Regions from separate parts of the Arthrobacter sp. Soil_C_60 genome, predicted to be linked through region 1. Evidence: riboswitches for the same ligand, from Rfam matches in the RefSeq annotation. Region 1 holds a riboswitch; each other region holds the start of a gene.

The links. Region 1 has a riboswitch for S-adenosylmethionine ahead of AC3A4M_RS07825 (MFS transporter). Riboswitches for the same ligand answer to the same signal wherever they lie in the genome.
Region 2: another riboswitch for S-adenosylmethionine. It lies ahead of AC3A4M_RS20115 (OsmC family protein); the one in region 1 lies ahead of AC3A4M_RS07825 (MFS transporter).
Region 3: another riboswitch for S-adenosylmethionine. It lies ahead of AC3A4M_RS16940 (DUF1737 domain-containing protein); the one in region 1 lies ahead of AC3A4M_RS07825 (MFS transporter).

Annotation. Positions count from the first base shown of each region.
Region 1 covers NZ_JBDGKM010000003.1:215,680-220,344, reverse strand. Annotated here, with positions in the region: gene AC3A4M_RS07830 (LLM class flavin-dependent oxidoreductase) at 1-820, opposite strand, end outside; gene AC3A4M_RS07825 (MFS transporter) at 868-2,214, opposite strand; SAM riboswitch class I at 2,308-2,474, opposite strand; gene AC3A4M_RS07820 (APC family permease) at 2,520-3,977, opposite strand; gene AC3A4M_RS07815 (acyl-CoA dehydrogenase family protein) at 3,974-4,665, opposite strand, start outside.
Region 2 covers NZ_JBDGKM010000013.1:15,545-20,209, forward strand. Annotated here, with positions in the region: gene AC3A4M_RS20105 (APC family permease) at 1-563, opposite strand, end outside; gene AC3A4M_RS20110 (DUF1918 domain-containing protein) at 800-985, opposite strand; gene AC3A4M_RS20115 (OsmC family protein) at 1,048-1,587, opposite strand; SAM riboswitch class IV at 1,624-1,739, opposite strand; gene AC3A4M_RS20120 (FMN-binding glutamate synthase family protein) at 1,885-3,606, opposite strand; gene AC3A4M_RS20125 (hypothetical protein) at 3,692-3,991, opposite strand; gene AC3A4M_RS20130 (DNA alkylation repair protein) at 4,115-4,665, opposite strand, start outside.
Region 3 covers NZ_JBDGKM010000009.1:38,032-42,696, reverse strand. Annotated here, with positions in the region: gene AC3A4M_RS16955 (energy-coupling factor transporter transmembrane component T family protein) at 1-442, shown strand, start outside; gene AC3A4M_RS16950 (O-succinylhomoserine sulfhydrylase) at 565-1,809, opposite strand; gene AC3A4M_RS16945 (rhodanese-like domain-containing protein) at 1,813-2,178, opposite strand; gene AC3A4M_RS16940 (DUF1737 domain-containing protein) at 2,175-2,396, opposite strand; SAM riboswitch class IV at 2,407-2,521, opposite strand; gene AC3A4M_RS16935 (aminodeoxychorismate lyase) at 2,654-3,526, opposite strand; gene cls (cardiolipin synthase) at 3,682-4,665, shown strand, end outside.

The DNA.
Region 1 (4,665 bases):
GGCTCCGCACGGCTGCGGTGTATGCGGCGGCGGCTTCGGGATGCGCCGCCAGCATGAAGGTCGCCTCGGCATTGGCGGCGCAGAACTCCTGTCCGCGGCCCGAGCTCCCGGCCTGGAACAGCACCGGGGTCCGCTGGGGCGACGGCGAGGACAGGTGCGGTCCGTCGATCGAGTACCGTTCGCCGCGGTGGTAGATCTTATGGACCTTCTCCGGATCCGCGTGAACTCCGGCCGCCTTGTCCTGGACCAGCGCGCCGTCGTCCCAGGAGCCTTCCCACAGTTTGTAGACCGCGGAGACGTACTCTTCGGCCCAGGCGTACCGGTCTTCGTGCGCGGCCAGACCGCTGCCGCCAAAGTTCCGGTGTGCATTCTCCAAGGCGCTGGTCACGATGTTCCAGGCTGCGCGACCATTGGAGATGTGGTCAAGGGTGGACATCTGCCGGGCGAACTGGAACGGATGGCTCTGGATCACCGACGAGGTCGCAGCCAGCCCGATCTCCCGGGTTGCCCCGGCCAGGGCACCCAGCAGGATGAGAGGATCATTGGCCGGCACCTGCAGGCCACGCCGGATGTGCGAGGCCCAGCCGCCGTCGTCGTCGCCGTAAAGGCCCACGACGTCGGCGAAGAACAGGGCGTCGAACTTCGCTTCTTCCAACTGCCGGGCCAGGTCCGTCCAGAGCTGCAGGTCATTGAAGCGGTGCTGCTGCGCCTGCGGGTGGCGCCATTGTCCGCCCATGATGTGGCTGTTGGTGTTCATGACGAAGGCGCTCAGCAGCAGGCGGGGTCGCCCCTGCGGGTAGCGCGTACTCTCGGTGGCCAAAACAGGCCCCTTTCTATGAAGCTGCGGTTGCCGGGTCCCGGCTCGGGTCAGGAAGCGGAGACGAGCTCCGGCTTCGTATCGGCCTGCTCGTTCCCGGACAACGGGCGGTCCTTCGTCTCGGGAGCCTTGAGCGTGGCGATGATGGTGATGGCTGAGACGCCGAGGAAGTACACGATGACCCAGACCGGATTCCCGCCGCCGGCTGCCAGCAAAGCCGTCGCCACCAGGGGTGCCAGGCCGCCGCCGAGTACCGAGCCGAGTTGGTAGCCGAGGGAGACCCCGCTGAACCGGACGCGTGTGCTGAACAGCTCGGAGAAGAACGCCGCCTGCGGACCGTACATGGCGTCATGTCCGACGTTCAGGCCGAACACCACGCCGAGGACGATCAGGAAGAACACCCCGCTGTCGAGCAGCCAGAAGAACGGGATGACGGCCACGGCGCTGCTGACTGCCCCGAAGAGGTAAACCCTGCGCCGGCCGATGACATCCGACAGCCAGCCCCACAGCGGGACGGTGACCAGGCCCAGCGCGGACGCGATCAGCACGGCGGCCAGGCCGGTATTGCGGTCCGTACCGGAGACCTGCGTCAGGTACGTCAGGATGAAGACGGTGTAAACGTAGTAGAAGGCGTTTTGCGCAATTCGGAGGCCGGTAGTGAGCACAACCTGCCGCGGGTGGGTCTTGATGCTCTCCAGCACCGGGCGGTCAGCAACCTTTTCCACCTGCTGTACACGCTTGAACTCTGCGCTGTCTTCAACGGACAACCGGATCACCAGTCCGACGGCGACCAGCAGCAGGCTGGCCACGAAGGGGATCCGCCAGCCCCAGGCCAGGAACTGTTCGTTGGTCATGGAGTTCTCCAGCACCAGCAGCACGCCCGTGGCCAGCAGCATGCCGGAGGTCGGCCCCAGCTGTGTGGCACTGCTGGTCAGCCCGCGGCGCTTCGGTTTGGCGTGCTCCACCGTCATCAGTGCCGCACCGGCCCATTCGGCCCCGTAGCCGATGCCCTGGAGAACACGCAGCAGCAGCAACAGTACGGGGGCGACCCAGCCGATCTGTGCGTAGATCGGCAGCAGACCGATGGCGGTGGTGGCCAGACCGGTCAGCAGCAGCGAGGCAACCAGCACGGTCTTGCGACCGATCCGGTCGCCGAAGTGGCCGCCGAGAATCCCGCCGACCGGACGGGCGACGAAGCCGACAGCGTAAGTGGCAAAGGCGGCGATGGTGCCGACCAGCGGTTCGGCCGGGGCGAAGAACAATGGCCCGAAAACGGTGGCCGCTGCGAGCCCGTACAGGACAAAGTCATAGCCTTCGATCGTCGTGCCGATGAAGCTGGCGACGGCGACCTTCGTAGTCATTTTCTTAGGCGGGGAAGGGTTTGCGGTGGTGCTCATTACTGTCTCTCCTTTGGCGTCAGCCGAGAAGATGCAGCGCACATCCGATCGGACCACGGCAGAAGGCAGTGGGAGGGACCGGTTGAGGCGCTTACTCCATCGGTCCTGGCAGTAGCACCCTACGGAACAGGTCTTACTGCGCTAGTTCGGCGCAGCCCTCGACAAGTTCCTTGTTATCAACGCGAATCCAGGGAGATTCGTCGTGACCAGGGTTGCTGCGGCGTCATAGAGCCAGGTCTCTCAGCCGCTCGGGATGGTTACAAGTTCATTCCACCGCAGTCCAACGGCGGCGTGAAATTCGTACGTCACACCGGGTAATCACCCGGCTGCTTTTCGCGCGCCCGCAACCGTTGCTGCCGGGAAGCGATGGCGGCGCCCGCTGCAAAACCCAGCAGGATAAGTACGACGACGGCGACCGCCAACGCAGTGCTGTTGCCGACCAGCGAGGGCAGGTTCTGCAGGATCAGCACCAGAATTCCCAGCAGGCCTACGAATCCGAGTGCCGGCGCGACGGACCGCCTCCAATCGATCACTGCTGTTTGCTGGCGCCGGAAGAACACGAGCACCGCCACGCTGGTCAATGTCATCAGCACCACTATCCCGAGGGAGGCGAAGCCGGCGAACCAGGTGTAGAACTGGACGATCGGGTCCCAGCCGGCGACAACAGCCGTCAGCAGGAACAGGGCTACTACCGCGTTGTCCACGATGGAAGCGAGATGCGGCGAGTTGTGCCGGGCATGCGTCCGTGCGAGCTTCCGCGAAAAGACGTCCCGTCCCGCCAGTTGGAAGAAATAGCGCGAACCAATGTTGTGGAAGGACAGGATGCAGGCGAAGAGGCTGGTGGCCAGCAGCACCTGGACGATGTGGCTGCCCGCCGTGCCCAGATAGAGTGCAGTAGTTTCGGACAGGAGGGTGCCGGGGGCATCCGTGGCTTTTTGTACGATCGGCCCATCTCCCCAGGCACTGATCAGCAGCCAGGTGGAGAGTGCGTAGAAGCCGCCCACTATGATCAAGGCCAGGTAGGTGGCCCGGGGAATTGTCTTGTCCGGATCGCGGGCTTCGTCGCGGAAGATCGCGGTGGCCTCGAAGCCGATGAAGCTGAGGATGGCGAACAGCAACGCGATGCCCGGGGCGCCGGACAGGACTGTGGACGGCGTGACGAATCCTGTTGACAGGCCCTCGGGGCCGCCCCCGCCGAAGACGATGAAGGCGTCAAGTACCAGGACGATAACCACTTCGGCCACCAGCAGGACGGCCAGCACCTTGCCGGAGACCTCGATGTTCCTGTGTCCCAGCCAGGCCACGGCCACCAACGCCGCCGCAGCCCAGAGCCACCAGGGCAGTTCCGGTCCGCCGTAGGCACGGACCACTTCGTCCACGGCTGGTGCGAACAGGCCATAGACCCCGGCTTCCAAGGCCAGGTAGGACAGCAGCGCCACGAACGCGCCGCCCAAACCCGCGCGTCGGCCCAGCCCCTTCTCGATGTAACTGTAGAAGGCACCGGCGGTGGGAACATGCGGCGTCATCGTGGTGAAGCCGACGGAGAACAGCAGGAGGATGCCCGTCGCAAGCAGGTAAATGAAGGGCAGTCCGGCCCCGTTGCCGCTGGCAATGGCCAACGGCACAGTGCCGCCAATGACCCCGAGCGGCGATGCGGCGGCCACCACGATCAAGACGATGCTTGCGACGCCGAGGCGGCCGGACAGGCGAGGAGCGCCGGTTTCTGTTTGCGAAGCAGCTTTCGCAGGGCTGGCAATGCTCACTTCGAGGCCTTAGCGTAATTCGCTTCTGCATTCGAGCCGGCAGCTTCCCGGCCAGCATCGGCGCCGGCGACACCAATGGTCCAGACGTAGGGCGGTTCCGTAGCGTTGACCTCCCAGTCGCCGACGATCCGCGACTTGTAAATGAACGGGTTGTGCGTGGCCACGGTGCGGGCATTGCGCCAGTGCCGGTCCAGCGCCTTGCCCGTGCTGGTCGAGGATGCACCCAGCACATTGAACAGGGCTCCCGCCGCGTCGGGCACCAGAGCGCTCAGCACAATCTGCGCCTGGCCGGATTCAAGTTCGACGGCGATGTTGGCCGCCTTTTCGGCGTCGTCGTTTTGCAATCTTGAAGCGAAGACCCGGTCGAGGCTCTGGGCCACGCGCAGGGTGGTGGCTTCCGCGGCGTAGGCCTTGGCGCTGATTTCGCCGACAACCTGCAGGATCTGGGCGTCGTTACGCACCAGCGGGGCGTTGCCGTGGCCGAAGACGCGCTTCCGCTCGCGGACGTTCGCGGCAACGTCGGTGACCACGGCCTTGGCGATGCCGGCCAGGCTGACCAGCAGGATGTGCTGGTACAGGGCCGTCTGGTAGGGGAAGCGGTCGGCGAAGGCCGAGACGTTGGCCGGGTCCACTTCGGCGTCGGTGAATACCGTGGTCCCGCTGCCTGTGAGCCGCTGGCCGAAGCCGT
Region 2 (4,665 bases), on a different contig from region 1:
GCGCCGGCGATCATGACCAGGCCGATGGCCAGCAGGAACAGCACCACGAAGGTCTGCACAATGCCGGCTTCCTTCACACCACGGATGTTGATCCAGGTAATAACGACGGCGGCAACGGCACCAACCAGCGCCCACGTCAGGTGGACGTCGAAACCGGCGACGTTCCAGAGCTTGATCTGGCTGAGGTTGGGAAAGATATATTGGACGGTCCGCGGGAGCGCCACCGCTTCGAAGGCCACGATGGTCACGTAGCCGCCGATGATGGCCCAGGAACCGATGAAGGACGGGCGCGGACCCATCGCCCGCATGATGTAGTTATGCTCGCCGCCGGCCTTGGGCATCGCCGCACACAGCTCGGCATAAGTTAGTCCGACCACCCCCATGATGATGCCGCCCGCAAGCATGGCCGTCACCGAGCCCATGGTTCCGGCGGACTCCAGCCAGCCGCCGGTCAGGACCACCCAGCCGAAGCCGATCATGGCCCCGAAGCCCAGGGCGAGGACGTCGAAACGTCCCAGTACTTTCTTCAATGAGGGTTCGGATTCGTGTTGTGATACTGCCACGCCGATGCCCCTTTCTCGTTCAGATGCCGTTCGGGCATGGGAGATTGCCGGCGGCACGAGGGTGGCGCCAATCGCGGCAAGAGTAACTGCACGACATTACTACGATGTTTCGGCCTGAACGCCATGTTGCGGCGGCATGTGCGTGGCTGGCGCTGGACAGCGCTGAGGGCGGCAGCATGAGCATGCTGCCGCCCTCAGTCAACTATCGGCTGGTGTGCGGGCTGTGCCGCCCGCGGCTAGGGGTTGTGCTGGACTACGAAATCCCCACCGGGGAAGACCACCGACTCGTGGCCGTCGTCGAACCGCACGAAGTACGGAGGAGCGCCGTCGTCTCCCCTGACTTCGACGATTTCCCCGTGCCGGTCGGACGATTCAACGGTCCTGCCGCGGACAATGATCCTGTTGCCTGGCGATGCCTTCATCGTGAATTACCTCCTGGCCCTAGAGTACGAGGGACCGCGCCGAAGGGGAATAGCACCCTTGGCTACTTCTTGAAGACCTCGGCGCTGACCGGGGTGGGATTGGCGAAGAGGTCCAGCACCGGGCAGTGCGCGTCCACTGTCCGGCGCAGCTCCTCGTAGCGTTCCTGCGATTCGGGGCCGCTGATATTCACGGTCAACCGCACGGCGCTGAACCCGGGGCGCACGCTCTCATCGGCGCCGAACAGGCCCTGCACATCCAGATCGCCCTCGGCGTCGATGCTGATCTCGTCGAACCGGATACCCAACTGGTGTGCGTACAGCCGGTAGACCACCACCTGGCAGGAAGCCAGCGCGCCCAAGGCATACTCCACCGGGCTCGCGGCCGTATCTTCGCCTGCAAGGCCCGCCGGTTCGTCAACGGAGAACTCGTGTTTGCCGGCGGTGACACGTGTGGCCACCGGGCCGGTTCCCTCGCCTGCCACCTTGAACGTTAGCTTGGCGTTGGCGGTGTCTTCGGCGATCTTGCCGGCCCAGAAAGCGCCTGCCTCATCCAAACGGTTGGCACGGTCTTCGGCCAGATCACGGAGAGCTGTTTCAGTCATGGTGGAATCCTTCCTGTCGGCGCACGCCGGAGCAGGGCGCCATACTTACGCCTCCCGTTTGGGCCGGCGTCGAATCTTCACCTGGGGCACCCCGCTACAGCTACGAGGGTTGCCGTCCAACCGGCCAGGGCCGAAGGTTGGAACTCTTGATTCTGCGTCCGATTCTGCCCGGTGCAGCACGGTACATTCAACCGTTTTGTAACACGAGGACTTCTGCCATGAAGTACGACGCCGGCACCTGGGTTCCGTAAAAACGGAACCCAGGTGCCGGCGTCGTACGCGGTTTGTGCCGTTGTTTTAGCGGCTCAGCTCGCCCTCCGGCCGGCCAACCTGGCCTTCAGGCTGGTGCTTGTCACCTGGAATGCGGGCCCTGTCATACTCCGGACTGCCTGGCACGGGCTCCGCCTTGTGCTCGTCCTCGGCGGGCTTCTTGGGCGGTTCGCGGAAATAGTCCGCGTTGGCCAGATTCCAGTCTTCGCTCCAGCCTCGGGGCGGATCCTTGAGCAGTTCGCCCGGCTCCATCCAGTTGTAGATGCTCTCGTAGGAGCGCGTGGTCAGATGGTCTACGCGGCGCCGAAGCATCCGCGGCGAGACTTCGTCCGGGGATTTGCAGCCCATCGAGGCCATGATCTGCACGCTCTCGTCCACGGTGAGCTTCTGGTAGTTGAAAACGCGCTGGCCCTTGTCCTCGACGTTGAGCGCCCGCACCAGCCGCGGGTTTTGCGTGGCAACGCCAACCGGGCATTCGTTGGTGTGGCATTTCTGCGCCTGGATGCAGCCGGTGGCCATCATCATGGTCCGCGCACTCATCGTGAAGTCCGCGCCTTCGATCAGGCGTTTGACGATGTCCGAGCCGGATGCGACCTTCCCTGCGGCGGCAATGCGGACGCGGTCCCGCAGTCCCACGCCGACCAGGGCGTTATGCACCAGCATCAAGCCCTCGGTCAGCGGCGTGCCCACGTTGTCCTGGTACTCCAGCGGCGCCGCGCCGGTACCGCCTTCGGACCCATCGACCACGATGAAATCCGGAGTCACTTTCTCCTCCAGCATCGCCTTGCAAATGGCGAGCACGTCCACCCGCGAACCCACGCACAGCTTGAAGCCGATGGGCTTGCCGTCGGAGAGATCGCGCAGCTGTTTGACGAAACGGATCAGTTCCCGCGGCGTGCCGAAGGCGCTGTGGCTGGCAGGCGACACACAGTCGACGCCCATCTCCACCCCGCGTGCTTCGGCGATCTCTGGGGTGACTTTCGCGCCTGGCAGTACCCCGCCCAGACCGGGCTTGGCGCCCTGCGAGAGCTTGATGCTGATGCCCTTGACCTCGGGGCGCGCCGCCTTCGGAATGAAGGCCTCGGGGCTGAAATGGCCGTCCTTGTCGCGCGCGCCGAAGTAGCCGGAGCCTATTTCCCAGATCAGGTCGGCCCCATATTCGAGGTGGTACTTAGTCAGGCCGCCTTCACCGGTTTCCTGCACGAAGCCGCCCAGCGCCGCACCCTTGTTCATGGCGAGCACGGCATTCTTCGACAGCGAGCCGAAGCTCATGGACGAGACGTTGAACAGCGAAATGTCGTAGGGCTGCCTGCAATCAGGCCCGCCCAGCGGTATCCGGGGATGCTGCTTGGGCGGCGCGACCGGAGCGGTGGAATGGATCAGGTATTCGTAGCCGATCTGGTTCACTTCGCGTTCCGTACCGAAGGCCTTGTGGCTGTTCTCGCCCTTGGCCCGCGCATACACCAGCGACCGCACATCCCGGTTGAACGGCTTCCCGTCCACGTTCCGCTCGACAAAGTACTGCTGGATTTCCGGCCGGATGGATTCCAGTACGTAGCGCATATGTCCCAAGATTGGATAGTTCCGCAGGATCGAGTGCCTGGTCTGGACCACATCCCAGATCCCGATCACCAAGAGCGCAACAACGACGGCGGCCAGCACCCACCAGCCAACGGAACCGAACGACGCGGCCACGATGGTAATAAAGCCCAGCACCGCAAGAACAACAAAAACCAAAAAGCGTGCCATGACCCGAGTCTACGACCGACGCCGGAGGAACCGGACGGGTCCGGCGGATTCGTCCGGTTCCCGAGCACACCCGGGGCGTCTGGAGTCAGGCGCAGCAGTCGGCTGGCTGCCGCCCAGCCGGTGCCGGCGCCGGAGCCGCTAGTCCTCCGCGCCTCAGCCGGGGCATTAAGCCGTGGAACCATGCCAGCGCCCGATTGTCATGCGGCTTGGCCGGATCTGACTGCCGGGTGGGCACCAGCGCCTTGGCCCGGTTCCTCGGCGACCGCAAGGCAGTCCCATTCCCTTGGTACCGCGAGCGCTGGCGGGTCCGCTCTGCCTGCGCCATCAGCTGCTGCAGTTCGACGTTGTGGATCTTCAGCCAGTATTCCGGAGGTTGGAGGCTCATGGCTGGTCCTGCTTTCTTCACGGATTGCGATTGGTCTTAGCATCAACGCCGTGAATACCGGATTCCATGGCCGGGAAAACTGCCAGTTTCCGTCGATTTCCTGCCATCGCTCCCCTACCGCCGCTAAATAACGACGTCGAACTCCGCCGCCGCCGATAGTTGGCCGTTCACCTGCACTTGGAGCAGGTGGCGGCCGGCGTAATGCACCCGGGTGGTCATCGGCCGGAGGGCATGGATCTTCCTGAACCGGCGGGTCTCGCCCGGTTCCAGTTCCGCGACTGCGAGTTTGAAGACCTTCGGGGCCAGCGTTCCGTTGGCCTTCACGTAATGGACCACATAGTCCACGGCCAGACGCGCCGGGTGCAGCGAGTCGTTGGTGACCGCAACCGTGAACGCGATTTCGCCCGGCAAATGCACCTCGATACGGTCCAGTTCCGGCACGGCGATGCTCACCGCATTCGGAGTGAAGCCCAGCAAAGCAAGCGCGCCGGGGTGCGCCTTCTTGACCAGTGTCCGCAGCCCGTGCCGCACCACCCACGGCGCTCCGTCGCCGGGATCCCCCTGCCATTTCTCGGCCAGGGCGACCACGATTTCCGGGTCGTGGCGGGCGATGTCGTTGAGGTGGTTCGCCACGGACCGGCGGACGAGTTGGCTTGGGTCGGCGTGCAGGGCAT
Region 3 (4,665 bases), on a different contig from region 1:
GGCACTGCCCGGAATCTTCCTGCTGCTGACCACCGACCCCACGGATCTGGCCGATGCGCTGGCGCAGAAGCTGAAGCTGCCGTACCGGTTTGTGCTCGGGGCCCTGGCCGGCCTCCGGCTGGTGGGCCTGCTGGTCGAGGAATGGCGGACCCTGGGACTGGCCCGCCGTGCCCGCGGAGTCGGCGCCGAGAACAAACCGCTGGCCAAATTCGCGGCGTTCCTCGGCCAGGCCTTCGGTCTCATTGTCCAGGCGATCCGGCGCGCCACCCGCCTGGCGGTGGCGATGGAGGCCCGCGGTTTCGGCGGGGCACAGCGCACCTGGGCGCGGGAATCGACGTTCAGCAGGGTGGATATTTGGGTCTTCCTGGGCGGTGCCCTGGTCTCGGCGGCGGCTGTTACCGCCGCCGTCTCCGCCGGGACCTGGAACTTCATCTTCGGCTAACCCGGGCTCCTCCGCGATCCACTGGTCAGCTGCGGCCCTTTTCAGCTCTGGGAAGGGCCGCAGCTGTCTCCTCGATTGCGGCTGGGCGCAACAAGGTGCGGGCCTTCGTCGACTCCCTGGATCTACGGGCCAGCCAGTGCCCGGTCCAGGTCCTTGAGCAGGTCCTCGGTGGCTTCCAGCCCCACGGACAGCCGGACAAAACCGTCGCCGAGCCCGATCGCGGCCCGTCCGTCCGGTCCCATCGCGCGGTGCGTGGTGGTGGCCGGATGGGTGATCAGGGACTTGGCGTCACCGAGGTTGTTCGAGATATCCACGGTGGTCAGCGAGTTCAGCAGCCGGAACGCGGCTGCCTTGGCATCCGAACCGTTCGCAGCACCCGGCTCAAGTTCAAACGTGACCACGGTTCCGCCGCCGCTCATCTGGCGGCGCGCCAGTTCGTACTGCGGATGCGATTCGAGGAACGGGTAGACCACGCGCCGCACCGCCGGCTGTGTCTGCAGCCAGCGGGCGATCTCCAGGGCGGATGCGGTGGAATAGTTTACGCGCAGGGACATCGTCTCCAGCCCCTTGAGCAGCGTCCAGGCGTTGAACGGGCTCAGCGCGGGACCGGTGTGGCGCATCAGCTGCTTGACCGGGCCGTTAATGAAATCCGCGCGGCCCAGCACGGCGCCGCCAAGAACGCGGCCCTGCCCGTCCATGTGTTTGGTACCCGAATAAACAACGACGTCGGCACCGAGTTCCGTTGCCTGCTGCAGCAGCGGGGTGGCGAATACATTGTCCACCACCACCTGCGCCCCGGCGGCGTGCGCCAGGTCCACCACCGCACGGATGTCCACCAGCTCCTGCAGCGGGTTGGACGGCGACTCGAAGAAGACCGCAGCGGCAGGGGTGGCGAGGGCCTGCTCCCACTGGGCGAGGTCATGCCCGTCCACGAAGACCGTCTCCACGCCCCAGCGCGGCAGGATCTCGTTGAGAATGACGAAGCAGGAACCGAACAGGCTCCGCGCGGCCACCACCCGGTCGCCGGCGGCGAGCAGGGCGCCCAGGGCGGTGAAGACGGCGCTCATGCCGCTGGCCGTGGCGAAGCAGGCCTCGGCTCCCTCGAGCAGCCGGAGCCGTTCCTGGAAGGCGGCGACCGTGGGGTTGCCGTAGCGGGAATAGACGAAGCGATCCACCTCGCCGTTGAAAGAGGCTTCGGCTGCCTCGGCGGAATCGAAAACGTAGCCGGACGTCAGGAACAAGGCCTCTGAGGTTTCCTGGAAGCCCGTGCGGTCAAGACCGCCGCGGACTGCCCGCGTCTGCGGGTCCCAGCCGGCGAGCAGTTCCGCCAGGTCCGGCCCCGGGCCGGCAGACTGCGGGGGCGCCACCGGCTAGCCCCGCTTCCAAGGCAGATCGCTCTGCTGCCAGCCGCCGGCGGCCTCGAAGCCGCCCAGCACGTTGTACGCGGTATGCCCGGCGGCGGTGGCGCTGATAGCGGCATCGATGGAGCGCCGCCCCGAACGGCAGATCAGGAGCAGCTCCTTGCCGCGCAGCGATTGCAGTTCGTTGAGGAACCCGGCATTGCGGCTGCCGTCAATCCGGTTCCACTCGATGAAGCGCGCGGGAGCGCCGTCGTCGTTCGTCACGGGCACGCCCACCTGCTGCCATTCGGTCTCGGTGCGGACGTCCACGAGGACGGCACCGCCGCGCAGCTTCTCCACGGCTTCTTCCACGGTGAGGTCTCCGGCGTAGCTCATGCGCTCTGTCCCTTCAGCACCACGGCCTGGGCGGCGATGACGCGTTCGCCGTCGAAGGCAATCGAGGGGTTGCCGTAGAGTTCGTAGCCCTCCGCCAACGCCGCGCTGACCCGGGCGCAGAAGGACCTGTCGTCCGGCCCGGTCAGCAACCGGTAGGGCAGGGGGCTGCCCGCCGCATTGTCAACGGGGGACTGGACGGGTTGTTCCAACGGGGGCATGGGGTACTCCTGATCACGCTTGCAAATGAACCAAATGAACACTGCCGAGTAGTCACCTGAGGCACCCCGCCGTGAAGAGGGTTGCCGGCCAGCACAGTCAGGGCTTGACGCTGGACCTCGTTACTCTGCTCAAGAAAGTAGCACGGCGCCGTCCCCGGCACCCAAGCCGGGGCGCCGCCGTCGTCATCATTGGTAACCGTTACGTAGGTTTACGACGACGGAAGGCCGCAGCCCTCGCCGCCGCGGAAACGTTTGGCCTAGTCCCGGCTGCCCTTGGCCAGCAGCGCCGTCAGTTCCTCCGTCATCTCGTGCGACACCGGGATGGCCTGGCCGTCGATGGACTTGACCGGTGCCAGCAGCCGGATGCTGGAGACCAGCCACACCGCGTCGGCCGCCAGCAGATGGTGCGGTTCCAGCGGCCCATAGCCCAACTGCCAGCCGGCATCCGCGGCCGCGTTGAACAGGGCGCCCTGGGAGGTGCCGGGCAGGATGCCGTTTTCGAGCAGCGGCGTGGTGAGCTTCCGGACGCCGTCGCGCACGGTCGCCATCAGCACGGTAGAGGTGGGGCCCTCCAGCACCAGGCCGTCGGTGGAGGTGAAGATGACATCGTCCGCGCCGTTGGCCTTGGCGTAGCGCAGGGCGGCCATGTTCACGGCGTAGGAGAGGGTCTTGGCGCCCAGCAGCAGCCACGGTGCGCGCTCGGCGATGTTGCTGTCGTAGCCGCGGTCCAGCAGCAGCACGTCGAGGCCCTCCTGCCGCTGGTCCCTGCCGGTGGAGCCGGGAAGTGAGGCCTGCACCCACGCGGTGGGGCGGCCCGCGCCCTCCTCGCCGCGCGTGACCAGCAGTTTGAGCACCAGTTCTTCGACGGGAGCATGTTCGGCGACGGCGGTGGCGATGGCCCGCTCCCAGGCATCGGCCGGCGGGATGTCCAGGTCCATGATGCGGGCCGAGGACGCGAGCCGGTCCAGGTGCGCCTGCACCTTGCGGGGAATACCGTCCACCGCCAGGAGGGATTCGAAAATGCCGTCGCCGCGGGTGGCGCCCAGATCGGTCGCCATCAGCTGCGGCTTTGTGGCGTCGGCGATGCGCCCGTTCTCCAGGGCAGGGTCGAGAAACACCAAAACTGTCATGGGATCAGCATAGATTGCCGCGCGGGCACATTAGGCTGTACAAGGACAGCGCCGTGGACCGGCGGGAAAGGGAGGAGTTCGCTGCCGTGTTGTGGTCGCTTGCGGGTCTGGGCACGTTCCCGGACTGGGTTGTCGTGGTGGCTTCGATACTGGACATGGGAATCCGGATCGCTGCGCTGGGCATTGTGCCGGGCAACCGCCGCCCCACCACCGCCATGGCTTGGCTGCTGGCCATCTTCTTCATTCCGCTGGTCGGCCTGGCCCTGTTCTTCATGTTCGGCAGTTTCCGGCTTTCGGACCGCAGGATCGCCAAACAGACCGAGATCAACCGGAAAGTCTGGGCTGCTACGCAGGACATGGAAGAACCGCGCAGCGAACGCGAAGCACCCGCCTGGGTCCATTCGGCCGCCGAACTGAACCGCTCGCTCGGCTCTTTCCCGATGGTGGACAGCAACCACGTGGAGCTCTATCCGGACTACGAGGGGTCCATCGCCGCGATGTCCGCCGCCGTCCGCAAGGCGGAGGAATTCGTCAACATCCAGTTCTACATCATGGCCAAGGACGAGGTCACCGACGAGCTCTTCGTGGCCCTGCAGGAGGCCGCGGCCCGCGGTGTCCGGGTCCGACTGCTCTTCGACCATCTCGGCACCATGCGGATCAAGGGCTACCGGAAGTTCCGACGCTGGCTGCAGGGCAGCGGGATCGAGTGGCAACGCATGCTCCCGCTGCTGCCCGTGCGGGGCCAATGGCGCCGTATCGATCTGCGCAACCACCGCAAAATCCTCGTAGTGGACGGACGGGTGGCCTTCACCGGGTCGCAGAACCTGATCGAGCCTGGCTACCACCGCGCCTCCAGCGAGCGCACCGGCCGGCAGTGGGTGGAGCTGATGGCCCGCTATGAAGGTCCCATCGTCACCGCGCTCAACGTGGTGTTCGCTACCGACTGGTCCAGCGAAACGGACGACACCCTCGGCAGCGAGCTGTTCACGCCGGCACCGGTCCGCGAGCCGGGCCCCACGACGTGCCAGGTGGTTCCCAGCGGCCCGGGCTTCGCCACGGAGAACAACCTGCGCTTGTTCAACACCTTGATCTACGCGGCAGTGGAGCGGCTGTCCATCTGCAGCCCGTACTTCGTGCCG